2 regions of the Streptomyces afghaniensis genome follow, and region 1 is predicted to be linked to the other one. Evidence: riboswitches for the same ligand, from Rfam matches in the RefSeq annotation. Region 1 holds a riboswitch; the other holds the start of a gene.
The links. Region 1 has a riboswitch for ZMP and ZTP ahead of ACH4G3_RS18625 (bifunctional 5,10-methylenetetrahydrofolate dehydrogenase/5,10-methenyltetrahydrofolate cyclohydrolase). Riboswitches for the same ligand answer to the same signal wherever they lie in the genome.

Region 1 (4,790 bases):
CACGCCCCACCCGGGCACGCTCGACCCGCTCCCGCGCGGCATCCACCTCCGCCTGAGCCTGCTCCAGGACCTCTGTCCTGGACGCCAGATGCTGCCTCGCCCGCGCCTCACGCTGTTCCATCAACCCCAGCACCGACGGCATCGCACCCTCCTCGATCCACAACAAGCCGTCCGCTGCCTGCCCCTACTCCGCCGCGATCACGCCCCGCACACGAAGAAGCCGCTGCTCATCGAACAGGGACTCCCTTTGCCACAACGCACTAACTTTGCTGTCAAAGGACAGTTCGCCGGGGGCAGACAGGAAAGACCCCCTGAAGGGCTGGTGCACGGACAGCACGCCAACGCCCTGCTGGGCACCACCCCCGAGCCCACGGAGGCGCCTCTGATACGCACCACCAGCGAACCCTCCTGCCTTGACTTGCCTGACCCGGCGTACTTGGTCACCCCGCGCCACTTGGCCGGAGACGACCACGCACGCGCCGAGCCCCGAGCGGGCAGCGCGGCCGCCGCTCTCGCGATGGTCTCCAAGCTCGTCGAGTCCGCCCAGCAGCGCTGGCGAGCCGTGAACGCACCCCACCTCGTCGCACTCGTCCGGGCCGGAGCCCGCTTCGAACGCGGCCACCTCGTCGAACGCACCGAGACTCATGCCGCTTGAACAACCACAACCGAGCCACTGATCTTGACAATTACTCCGCGGGAGAGGGCATCATGGCCGGGCCCGGGCGCAGCCGTCTTGAGTCAGCCGGCCGCTTCGACGTACGACGCCAGGTTGGCCAGCGAGGAGGCGATCCCAGCTTCGTGGTCCGCTTGGTCGATGCCGGGTGGCACGTCCGTGGCGGTGACGGTCACCTCGGTCCCGTCACCGGCGGCGGCGAGGTGCCAGGTCATCGTCATGGTGCCCGCGTACGATGGGTCGTCGGCCTCGAACACCGCCCGCTGCACCACGCGCTCCGGTGGCACCAGGTCGGCGAACCCGACGTCGACGACATCCGTCGCATCAGAGGTCTTGCCGGGGCTGTCGGAGGAGTCGAGGTAGGTGAGAACCATCCGGAACCCGCCGCCAGGCCGGGGATCCCACCGCTCGACCCGCCCGCGCATGCCGTCCGGCGGCAACCAGGCCTCAAGCGACTCCCGGTCGAGGAGGGCGTCGTAGACAGTCGCCGGTGACGCCGCGATCACCCGGCTGGCGCGGTCGGTCCTGCTCATGGCCCGATCCTAGGACCAAAGACATTCCGCTGAGTCCATACTCATCGAACGACCCGCCGAAGAAACCAGCCAGGAATCAGGACGCGACCAACAAGTCGCATGGCACGCCGATCCACAGGTCTTGACTATTCCTCGCGCATTCGTGAAACCCAACGTGTGGGCTTTGGGCTGCTCCTGCAGCTGCAGGCCACACAGCCGTGGACCGACTTCTCCGAGCCGACCGCACCGGCTGCGGCTGCGGCTGCGGCTGCGGAGGAAGCGGTGGCGCGAGACTTCCCTCGCCGGAGCAGTCGACCTAGGTAGCGGAGGGCACCGCACTCGGTTTCGGCGGTCAGCGCGCCGTGGCCGGCGGCGGCCAGGTGACGGGCGTCTCGGGCGGTGGCGGGAGGCGGGGGTGATCGGTTCCTCGGGGATGGTCGTCGACGCCAAGGCCAGGGGTGTCCCCGCTCACCGGCTGGCCAACCCGTGCTGGGCGGATGCCGCATCAACCGTCTGCGCCAGCAGGACTGCGATGGTCATGGGGCCGACCCCACCGGGGACTGGCGTGATCAAGCGGGCACGAGTGCGTGCGGTGTCGAAGTCGACATCGCCGACGTTGCCCGGGTTGTATCCGGCGTCGATCACGACGGCCCCCGGCTTGACGTCTTCGCCGCGGATAAGCCGAGGCCGTCCCACGGCCGCCACAACAACGTCCGCTTCCCGCACAGTCGCGGCCAGATCGGTCGTGCGGGAATGGCAATAGGTGACAGTGGCGTCCCGGGCGAGCAAGAGCATTCCGACGGGCTTGCCGAGGATCGCGCTTCGACCCACGACAACGGCATGCTGACCTGCAAGATCGACGTCATACTCGTCCAAGAGCCGCATGATCCCGCCCGGGGTGCAGGATGCGAAGCCAGGCAGCCCGAAGCTCATCGCCCCGAAGGAGCTCATCGTGACCCCGTCGACGTCCTTCTCCGGCGCGATGGCCTCGAACGCCGCCCGCTCATCGATGTGAGGGCCGCAGGGGTGCTGAAGCAAGATGCCGTGCACTCCAGCGTCCTGAGAAAGGGACTGAAGGGTCTCTACCAGCTCAGCGGTCGTAGTGGTGGCCGGCATGCTGACAAGCCGGGACTCGATACCCGCCTTCGCGCAACGGGCCCGCTTCATCCGGACGTACGTCACCGAAGCCGGATCTTCACCCACCAGCACCGTTGCCAGGCAAGGCGTCACGCCAACGCGTCGAGCTAGCTCTGCCGCCCTGCCTGATGCCTCCTCAACGATGCGTCGGGCAAGGCTGACGCCGTCCATAAGCCGGGCTGTCTCTGTCTGCGACATGGTCGCCTCCTGGCGTTGCTGACCACTCGCCCAGGCGCACGGCATCGACCGATTCGTCAGACCGCTCCCCGGTGGTGCTCCACCTCAGCGCCAGTCACGGCCCAGGTACCACTCTAGGGGATAGCACTTCCACTGATCATGAACGGAAGTTCAAAAACACCTAGTCAGCCCGTCAGCCGGATCGTCCGCATGACCACCGACGACATGACCACCGACGATGTCCTCCGCGAGGGCCAGCACGTCGCACTCCGGCTTGTGATCCACCCACCCCAGGCCCCGAGCCGGTGGCCGCCCTCGATCCTCTCCTCCAGCATGGCTGGACCTCCAACTCCTTCAAGCTCCCAGTCCATAGCGTCGAAGTCCGGGTCGCCCCTCGCTCAAGGGGCAACGCCAGCAGCACAGTTGGCCACAACGTCGGTCCACTAGGTTCTGTCCGGCGCCGAGCGCGACGAACTCGCGGTAGCTGAACGGGTTCTTGAGCGGGTGAGTGAGCAACTCGCCGGGGAGCGTGCTTCGGCCGCGCCGACGCCCGGGCAGGTGGGCGGCCGGGCGGTGACGCTGATCCCGCACCGCACGTCCGGCGTGGAGGAGGGGGCTCTGCCGTCGGACTACCGGCGCATTCTCGCCGCCGTGCGGCAGGGCGCCGGACCGGTCTTGGCCCGGCAGGTCGGCGAGATGCTGGGGTGGACATCGGCGTGCAGTCCAGACCGGAGGCGCTGCACGGGAAGCTGGTCAGGCTGGCCTGCCGCGGCCGGCTTAGGAAACTGCCCGACGGCCGGTTCACCGTTCGCCTGTGACCAGGGACGCTGCCGCCCTGATGGCGCCCGTTGATTGAATTCCCCACCCCTCAGGCTGTTCCCCAGGTCTGCTCATCTGGTACGTCTTCTCTGCCCGTGCAGCGGTCCGTACGACTTTGATGGTGCGGGAGTACCGGCGCGCGCCCCCACGACAGAGGGGTTTGCATGTGCCGTAGCGGCCGGAACCGGGGCGAGTCAGGGTGTCCGCAGAGCCACCGCTGCCTTGTATGTGCGCAGTACCGGGGCCGTTTCAATGCGTGCCACTTCCTCCCATGCCACGCGCTGCGTGAGGTACGCGTGGAGCGCCTCTGCGTCCCGGCACAGCGCATGCGCGACCAGGTTCGTCGGCCCGGTCGTCGCCGCGACCAGCGCCAGTTCCTCGTGGCCCGCCAGGGCGGTGGCCACCGTCTCCAGGTGCGCGGGCGCGACCTGCATCCACAACAGCGCCGACACCGTGATGCCCACCACCGCCGGGTCCACGTCCACGTCGAAGAAGAGTGCGCCGCGTGCCCGCAGTTCTGCGAGCCTGCGGGCCACTGTCGACGCCGTCGTGCCGGTCACCGCCGCCAGTTCCGCGTAGCTGGCCCGTGCGTCCTCGCGCAATGCGTCCAGCAACACCCGGTCCGCGTCGGTCAGCAGGTACGGCTCGTCCCCGGGGTGCGCGGCTCGTCCGCTGACGCCGCTTGTGTCCCGTTCAGCGCGTAGCCGGGCCTCCTGCTCTTCGTCCAGCACGTTCACCCGTCCCCGCCATGCGGTCGGCCCGCCGAGGTAGGTGTGCAGCAGGTAGTGGGCGGAGACCGAGGTGATTCCGGCAGTGCGGGGGATGTCGCGTAACAGCAGCGCGTGCGCGTCCGGACCGGAGGGTGCCGTGTGGATGATCGCCACGATCTCCGTGCCGCCGGACGTCAGCCGCACCCAAGAGGTGTCCGGTCGGCGCGCGAGCGCCACCGCGATGTCGTGCGCGCTGCGCGTCGCGGCCGTCAGCCGCACGAACCACTGGTGTGCGCCCGCGCTGCGCGGTGTCGGCAGCGTCACCACCCGCAGCCCGGCCTGCGCGTGCAGGCGTCGGTAGCGGCGGACGACGGTTTGCGTCGAGGAGCCGAGGATCTCGGCAATAAGCGTGAACGGCGCCCGCGCTTCCACCTGCAGGGCATGGATCAGGCCTCTATCCAGATCATCCAGTACGAGCATATCCAGCAAATTAGCTGATCTGAATGGAAGTAATCACACATCGACTGCGAAGAAATGGAAGCTGATGCAGGTGGGTGGGCACGGTGGTCACCGGTCCGTCACCACTCGTATCCCCAGGGAGACCGTATGTCTGGCACGACCGGCACACCCGCCACCGCGGCGGCCGCACCGGGCACCCTCGCCGACGCGCCCGCGCCGTACCGGTGGCGCTGGACAGCGCTCGCCGCACTCCTTGCCGCCGAGGCCATGAACCTGCTCGACGCCACCATCGTCCAGGTCGCC
Region 2 (4,790 bases), on a different contig from region 1:
GGTCCTTCGGGTCCTGCGGGATGGTGATCGCGTGCAGGTCGACGACCATGTAGAACGCGTCGTGGGTCTCCTGCAGGGCCACCCACTGGCGGACGGCGCCGAGGTAGTTGCCGAGGTGGAACGAGCCGGCGGTGGGCTGGATTCCGGAGAGCACGCGGGGTCGGTCAGAGGCCATGTTGCTTATTGTCTCAGAGGGCCGCGGGTGGTTTCGGCGGTGGGGAACTGCGGACCCTTGTGGCTGGTCGCGCAGTCCCCCGCGCCCCTTACGGGGCGCTTCAGCCGAGGTCGATCTCCGGGTACAGGGGGAAGCCGGCGACCAGGTCGGTCGCCCTGCGGGAGATCTCGTCGGCGATCTTCGCGTCGAGGACGTGGGCCGCCTTGGAGGGGGCGCCCGACTTGGTCGTGCCCGGCTCCGTGGTGGTGAGGACGCGGTCGATCAGGCCGGCGACCTCGTCCATCTCCGCCGTACCCAGGCCGCGGGTGGTCAGGGCCGGGGTGCCGATGCGGATGCCGGAGGTGTACCAGGCGCCGTTCGGGTCGGCGGGGATCGCGTTGCGGTTGGTGACGATGCCCGACTCCAGCAGCGCGGCCTCGGCCTGGCGGCCGGTGAGGCCGTAGGAGGAGGCGACGTCGATCAGGTTCAGGTGGTTGTCCGTGCCGCCCGTCACGAGGGTCGCGCCGCGGCGCATCAGGCCTTCGGCCAGGGCCCGGGAGTTGTCGACGATGCGCTGGGCGTAGTCGCGGAAGGACTCCTGGCGGGCCTCCGCGAGGGCGACGGCCTTGGCGGCCATGACGTGCGGGAGCGGGCCGCCGAGGACCATCGGGCAGCCCCGGTCGACCTGGTCCTTCAGGGAGTCGTCGCACAGGACCATGCCGCCGCGCGGGCCGCGCAGCGACTTGTGGGTGGTCGTCGTCACGATCTGGGCGTGCGGGACCGGGTCGAAGTCGCCGGTGAGGACCTTGCCCGCGACCAGGCCGGCGAAGTGCGCCATGTCGACCATGAGCGTCGCGCCGACCTCGTCGGCGATCTCGCGCATGATCCGGAAGTTCACCAGGCGGGGGTAGGCCGAGTAGCCCGCGACGATGATCAGCGGCTTGAACTCGCGGGCCGAGGTGCGCAGGGCCTCGTAGTCGATGAGGCCGGTGGCCGGGTCCGTGCCGTAGGAGCGCTGGTCGAACATCTTGCCGGAGATGTTCGGGCGGAAGCCGTGGGTGAGGTGGCCGCCGGCGTCCAGGGACATGCCGAGCATGCGCTGGTTGCCGAAGGCGCGGCGCAGCTCCGCCCAGTCGGCCTCGGAGAGGTCGTTGACCTGGCGGGCGCCGGCCTTCTCCAGGGCGGGGACCTCGACGCGCTGGGCGAGGACCGACCAGAAGGCGACGAGGTTGGCGTCGATGCCGGAGTGCGGCTGGACGTAGGCGTGGCGGGCGCCGAAGAGCTCCTTGGCGTGCTCGGCGGCGAGGGACTCGACGGTGTCGACGTTGCGGCAGCCGGCGTAGAAGCGGCGGCCGATGGTGCCCTCGGCGTACTTGTCGCTGAACCAGTTGCCCATCGCCAGCAGCGTGGCCGGGGAGGCGTAGTTCTCCGAGGCGATCAGCTTGAGCATCTCGCGCTGGTCGGCGACCTCCTGGCCGATGGCGTCGGCTACGCGCGGCTCGACGGCGCGGATGACGTCGAGGGCGGCGCGGTAGGCGGTGGAAGCGGTGGAGAGGGGCTCGGCTGGCATGTGGGACCTCCGGACGTTGCGTTCAGCGTTCACGGTACGGCCCAGGCGCACGGCTCTCTCTGCTCGGGCCGCTCCCCGATGGTTGATCCATCCCAGCGCGCCAGTCACGGCCCGGGGATCAGCCTACCGGGCGGGCCCGGGGAGCGTCTGCCGGGTTGGTGAGCGTTGCCGAGTGCGGGCGCGTCGTGGCTTGTCGCGCAGTTCCCCGCGCCCCTGGGTACGTTCCCCCTGAGCTCCGTTTACAAGATCACGTGGGGCAGGAAGCGGGCGTACTCGTCGGTGATCAGGCCCGACGACTCGCGGATGCCCAGGCCCGCCGACTCGTTCTCCACCACCCAGGCGCCCAGGACCACGCGGTTGCCGTCGAAGTCGGGCAGGGGGGCCAGCTGCTGGTAGCAGCAGGGTTCGTCGCGGAGGGCGGGTGGTGAGCCGGGCTCGTGGATCGTGACGCCGGCTCCCTCTCGGCCCAGGAGGGGCTTGGCGACCCAGCCCTTGGCGGGCAGGTCCCGGGGGCCGTCCAGGTAGGCCGGGAGGAGGTTGGGGTGGCCGGGGTACAGCTCCCAGAGGATGGCCAGGAGCGCCTTGTTGCTGAGGAGCATTTTCCAGGCCGGCTCGATCCAGAGGGTCGTGCCCGTGCCGCCGCCGTTGTCGAGGGTGTCCAGGACGTGGTCCGCGAAGCGGTCGGTGGTGAGCCACTCCCAGGGGTAGAGCTTGAAGATGCTGCGGATGAAGCGGAGGCGGTTGTCGACGAAGCGGCCGGAGAGGCGGTCCCAGCCGATCTCCTCCATGGAGATCCAGTCGGTGTCCAGGCCTGCCTGCTCGGCGGTTTCCTTGAGGTAGGCGACCGTCATCAGGTCCTCGCCGAGTTCGTCGGCGGAGGAGTACGCGAAGTACAGGGGGCTGCCCGGCGGCAGGAGGGCGGCCTGTTTCCGCCAGGCGTCGATCAGGCGTTCGTGGAGGGAGTTCCACTGGTCGGCGCCGGGGAAGCGGTCCTCCATCCAGAACCACTGGGCGGACGCGGCCTCCACCAGTGAGGTGGGGGTGTCGGCGTTGTACTCCAGGAGCCTGGCCGGGCCGGTGCCGTCGTAGCGGAGGTCGAAACGGCCGTAGACGGAGGGGAGTTCGGCACGGCGGTGCCAGGACTCGGCGACCGTCCGGGCCACGCGGGGGTCGGTGATGCCCAGGTCCGCGAAACGGTCCTCCGTGACGATGTGTTCGGCCGCCGCCAGGCACATGCGGTGGAGTTCCTCGACGACCTCTTCCAGGGCCTCGATCTCCGGGAGGGTGAAGGCGTAGTAGGCGCTTTCATCCCAGTAGGGGCGCAGGGAGTCGTCGGGGTAGCGGGTGAGGGGGTAGATCAGGCCCTGTTCCTCGACGGTCTGCTGCCAGTCGGGGCGGGGGGTGATGGTGCGGCGTTCCATGTGCGTACGACCCCGGTCAGCCGCCGCCGCTGCCGGAGCCCGAGCAGCCGAAGCCGCCCCGGTCGACGGCCTCGCTGCGGCTGAAGGTGCCGTTGTCGGCGTAGCGGCCGCTGACGTCGGCGTCGTAGTACCAGTCGGCGTTCGTGGTGCCGGTCCTGCCGGTCTTCTTGCGACCCTTGCCGTACGAGGAGGACGAGGAGCCCGACTTGCAGTTCTTGTCGGCGACGATCTTGTAGCCGTTGATGTAGTCGTAGCTGTCCCGGTCCACGCAGCGGCGGTCCGGGTCGGAGCCGCACGCGGACAGGGCCGCCGCGAGGACACCCATGCCGCCCAGCACCACCGTGCTCGAGCGCAGTCGTCGCCGTGTTTCAGCCATGTGCGTGTCTCCCCGTGTCCCCGTGTACTGCGTGTCCCTGTCATGTACTGCCGAGCAGTCAGCCTAGAGACCGGTGTGAACGGGCCCGCACGACCCCCCGGCTCACGCCCTCTCCCCTACTGTCGTTTTGTGATCTTTGGAATGGTGTGCGCCCTTGGTGCGGCGGTCTGCTTCGGCACGGCGACGGTGCTGCAGGCGATGGCCGCGCGGGCGGTGGCGAGCGGCCCGGGCGGGGACGTGGCGCTGTTGTGGCGGGCGCTGCGGCAGTGGCGGTATCTGGCCGGGCTCGGGATGGACGGGCTCGGTTTCCTGCTCCAGATCGTCGCGCTGCGGTCCGTGCCGATCTACGCCGTGGGGGCGGCGCTGGCCGCGAGCCTCGCGGTGACGGCCGTGGTGGCGGCGCGGCTGCTCAAGGCGCGGCTGAGCCGCGTGGAGTGGGCGGCGGTGGGGGTCGTGTGCGCCGGGCTCGCGCTGCTGGGGCTGGCCTCCGGCGCGGAGGGCGACGAGGGCGGGCCGGTCTGGCTGAAGTGGGCGATGCTCGCGGCGGCGGGCGGGGTGCTGCTGCTCGGGGCGGTGGGCGGGCGGCTGCCCGAGCGGGGGCGGGCGCTGGCGCTCGGGCTGGGTGCCGGGCTCGGGTTCGGGGTGGTGGAGGTCGCGGTGCGGCTCATCGACGGGCTGACGCCCGGTGCGCTCCTCACGAACCCCGCGGTGTACGCGCTGCTGCTCGGCGGCGGGGCCGCGTTCCTGTTGCTGACCTCCGCCCTCCAGCGCGGGTCGGTGACGACGGCGACCGCCGGGCTGGTGCTCGGGGAGACCGTCGCGCCGGCACTGATCGGAGTGGTGTGGCTCGGGGACCGCACGCGGCCCGGGCTGGGCTGGCTGGCGGTGTTCGGTTTCGCGGTGGCGGTGGCCGGGGCGCTGGCGCTGTCGCGGTTCGGGGAGGCGCCGGTCGAGCAGGAGGAGAGCGCGGTCACGCCCAGGTGATCGAGGCTCACGCCCCCGCGCTCCGAGGTGTTTCCCACCTGCCCAAAAGCTTCACTTTCCGGACGATCGGAAAATTGTTTGTTGAATCTTGAACGCGGGTGAACCGCTTTCCGTATGGGACGGCGTGACCAGTAATCCCGTCACGGTCACCGTGGCCTATCGCGTGACGCCGGGCCGTGCGGCCGACTTCCACTCCTGGGGGTGGGCCATGCTGGGCGCGACCGCGCGGCAACCGGGGTTTCTGGGGGGTGGGGTACTTGTCGACGGAGGGGCGGAGTGGCATGT

Region 2: it holds a riboswitch for ZMP and ZTP, as region 1 does, so the genes downstream of both, ACH4G3_RS24780 (glycine hydroxymethyltransferase) here and ACH4G3_RS18625 (bifunctional 5,10-methylenetetrahydrofolate dehydrogenase/5,10-methenyltetrahydrofolate cyclohydrolase) in region 1, are expected to answer to the same signal.

The regions. Positions count from the first base shown of each region.
Region 1 covers NZ_JBIRGJ010000004.1:894,324-899,113, reverse strand. Annotated here, with positions in the region: gene ACH4G3_RS18640 (BAR domain-containing protein) at 1-142, opposite strand, end outside; partial or broken gene ACH4G3_RS18635 (IS256 family transposase) at 494-655, shown strand; gene ACH4G3_RS18630 (SRPBCC family protein) at 739-1,206, opposite strand; gene ACH4G3_RS18625 (bifunctional 5,10-methylenetetrahydrofolate dehydrogenase/5,10-methenyltetrahydrofolate cyclohydrolase) at 1,654-2,520, opposite strand; ZMP/ZTP riboswitch at 2,542-2,628, opposite strand; gene ACH4G3_RS18620 (Lrp/AsnC family transcriptional regulator) at 3,513-4,508, opposite strand; gene ACH4G3_RS18615 (MFS transporter) at 4,635-4,790, shown strand, end outside.
Region 2 covers NZ_JBIRGJ010000006.1:505,908-510,697, reverse strand. Annotated here, with positions in the region: gene trpS (tryptophan--tRNA ligase) at 1-175, opposite strand, end outside; gene ACH4G3_RS24780 (glycine hydroxymethyltransferase) at 276-1,757, opposite strand; ZMP/ZTP riboswitch at 1,757-1,842, opposite strand; gene ACH4G3_RS24775 (glutathionylspermidine synthase family protein) at 1,964-3,145, opposite strand; gene ACH4G3_RS24770 (hypothetical protein) at 3,162-3,521, opposite strand; gene ACH4G3_RS24765 (DMT family transporter) at 3,663-4,505, shown strand; gene ACH4G3_RS24760 (antibiotic biosynthesis monooxygenase) at 4,594-4,790, shown strand, end outside.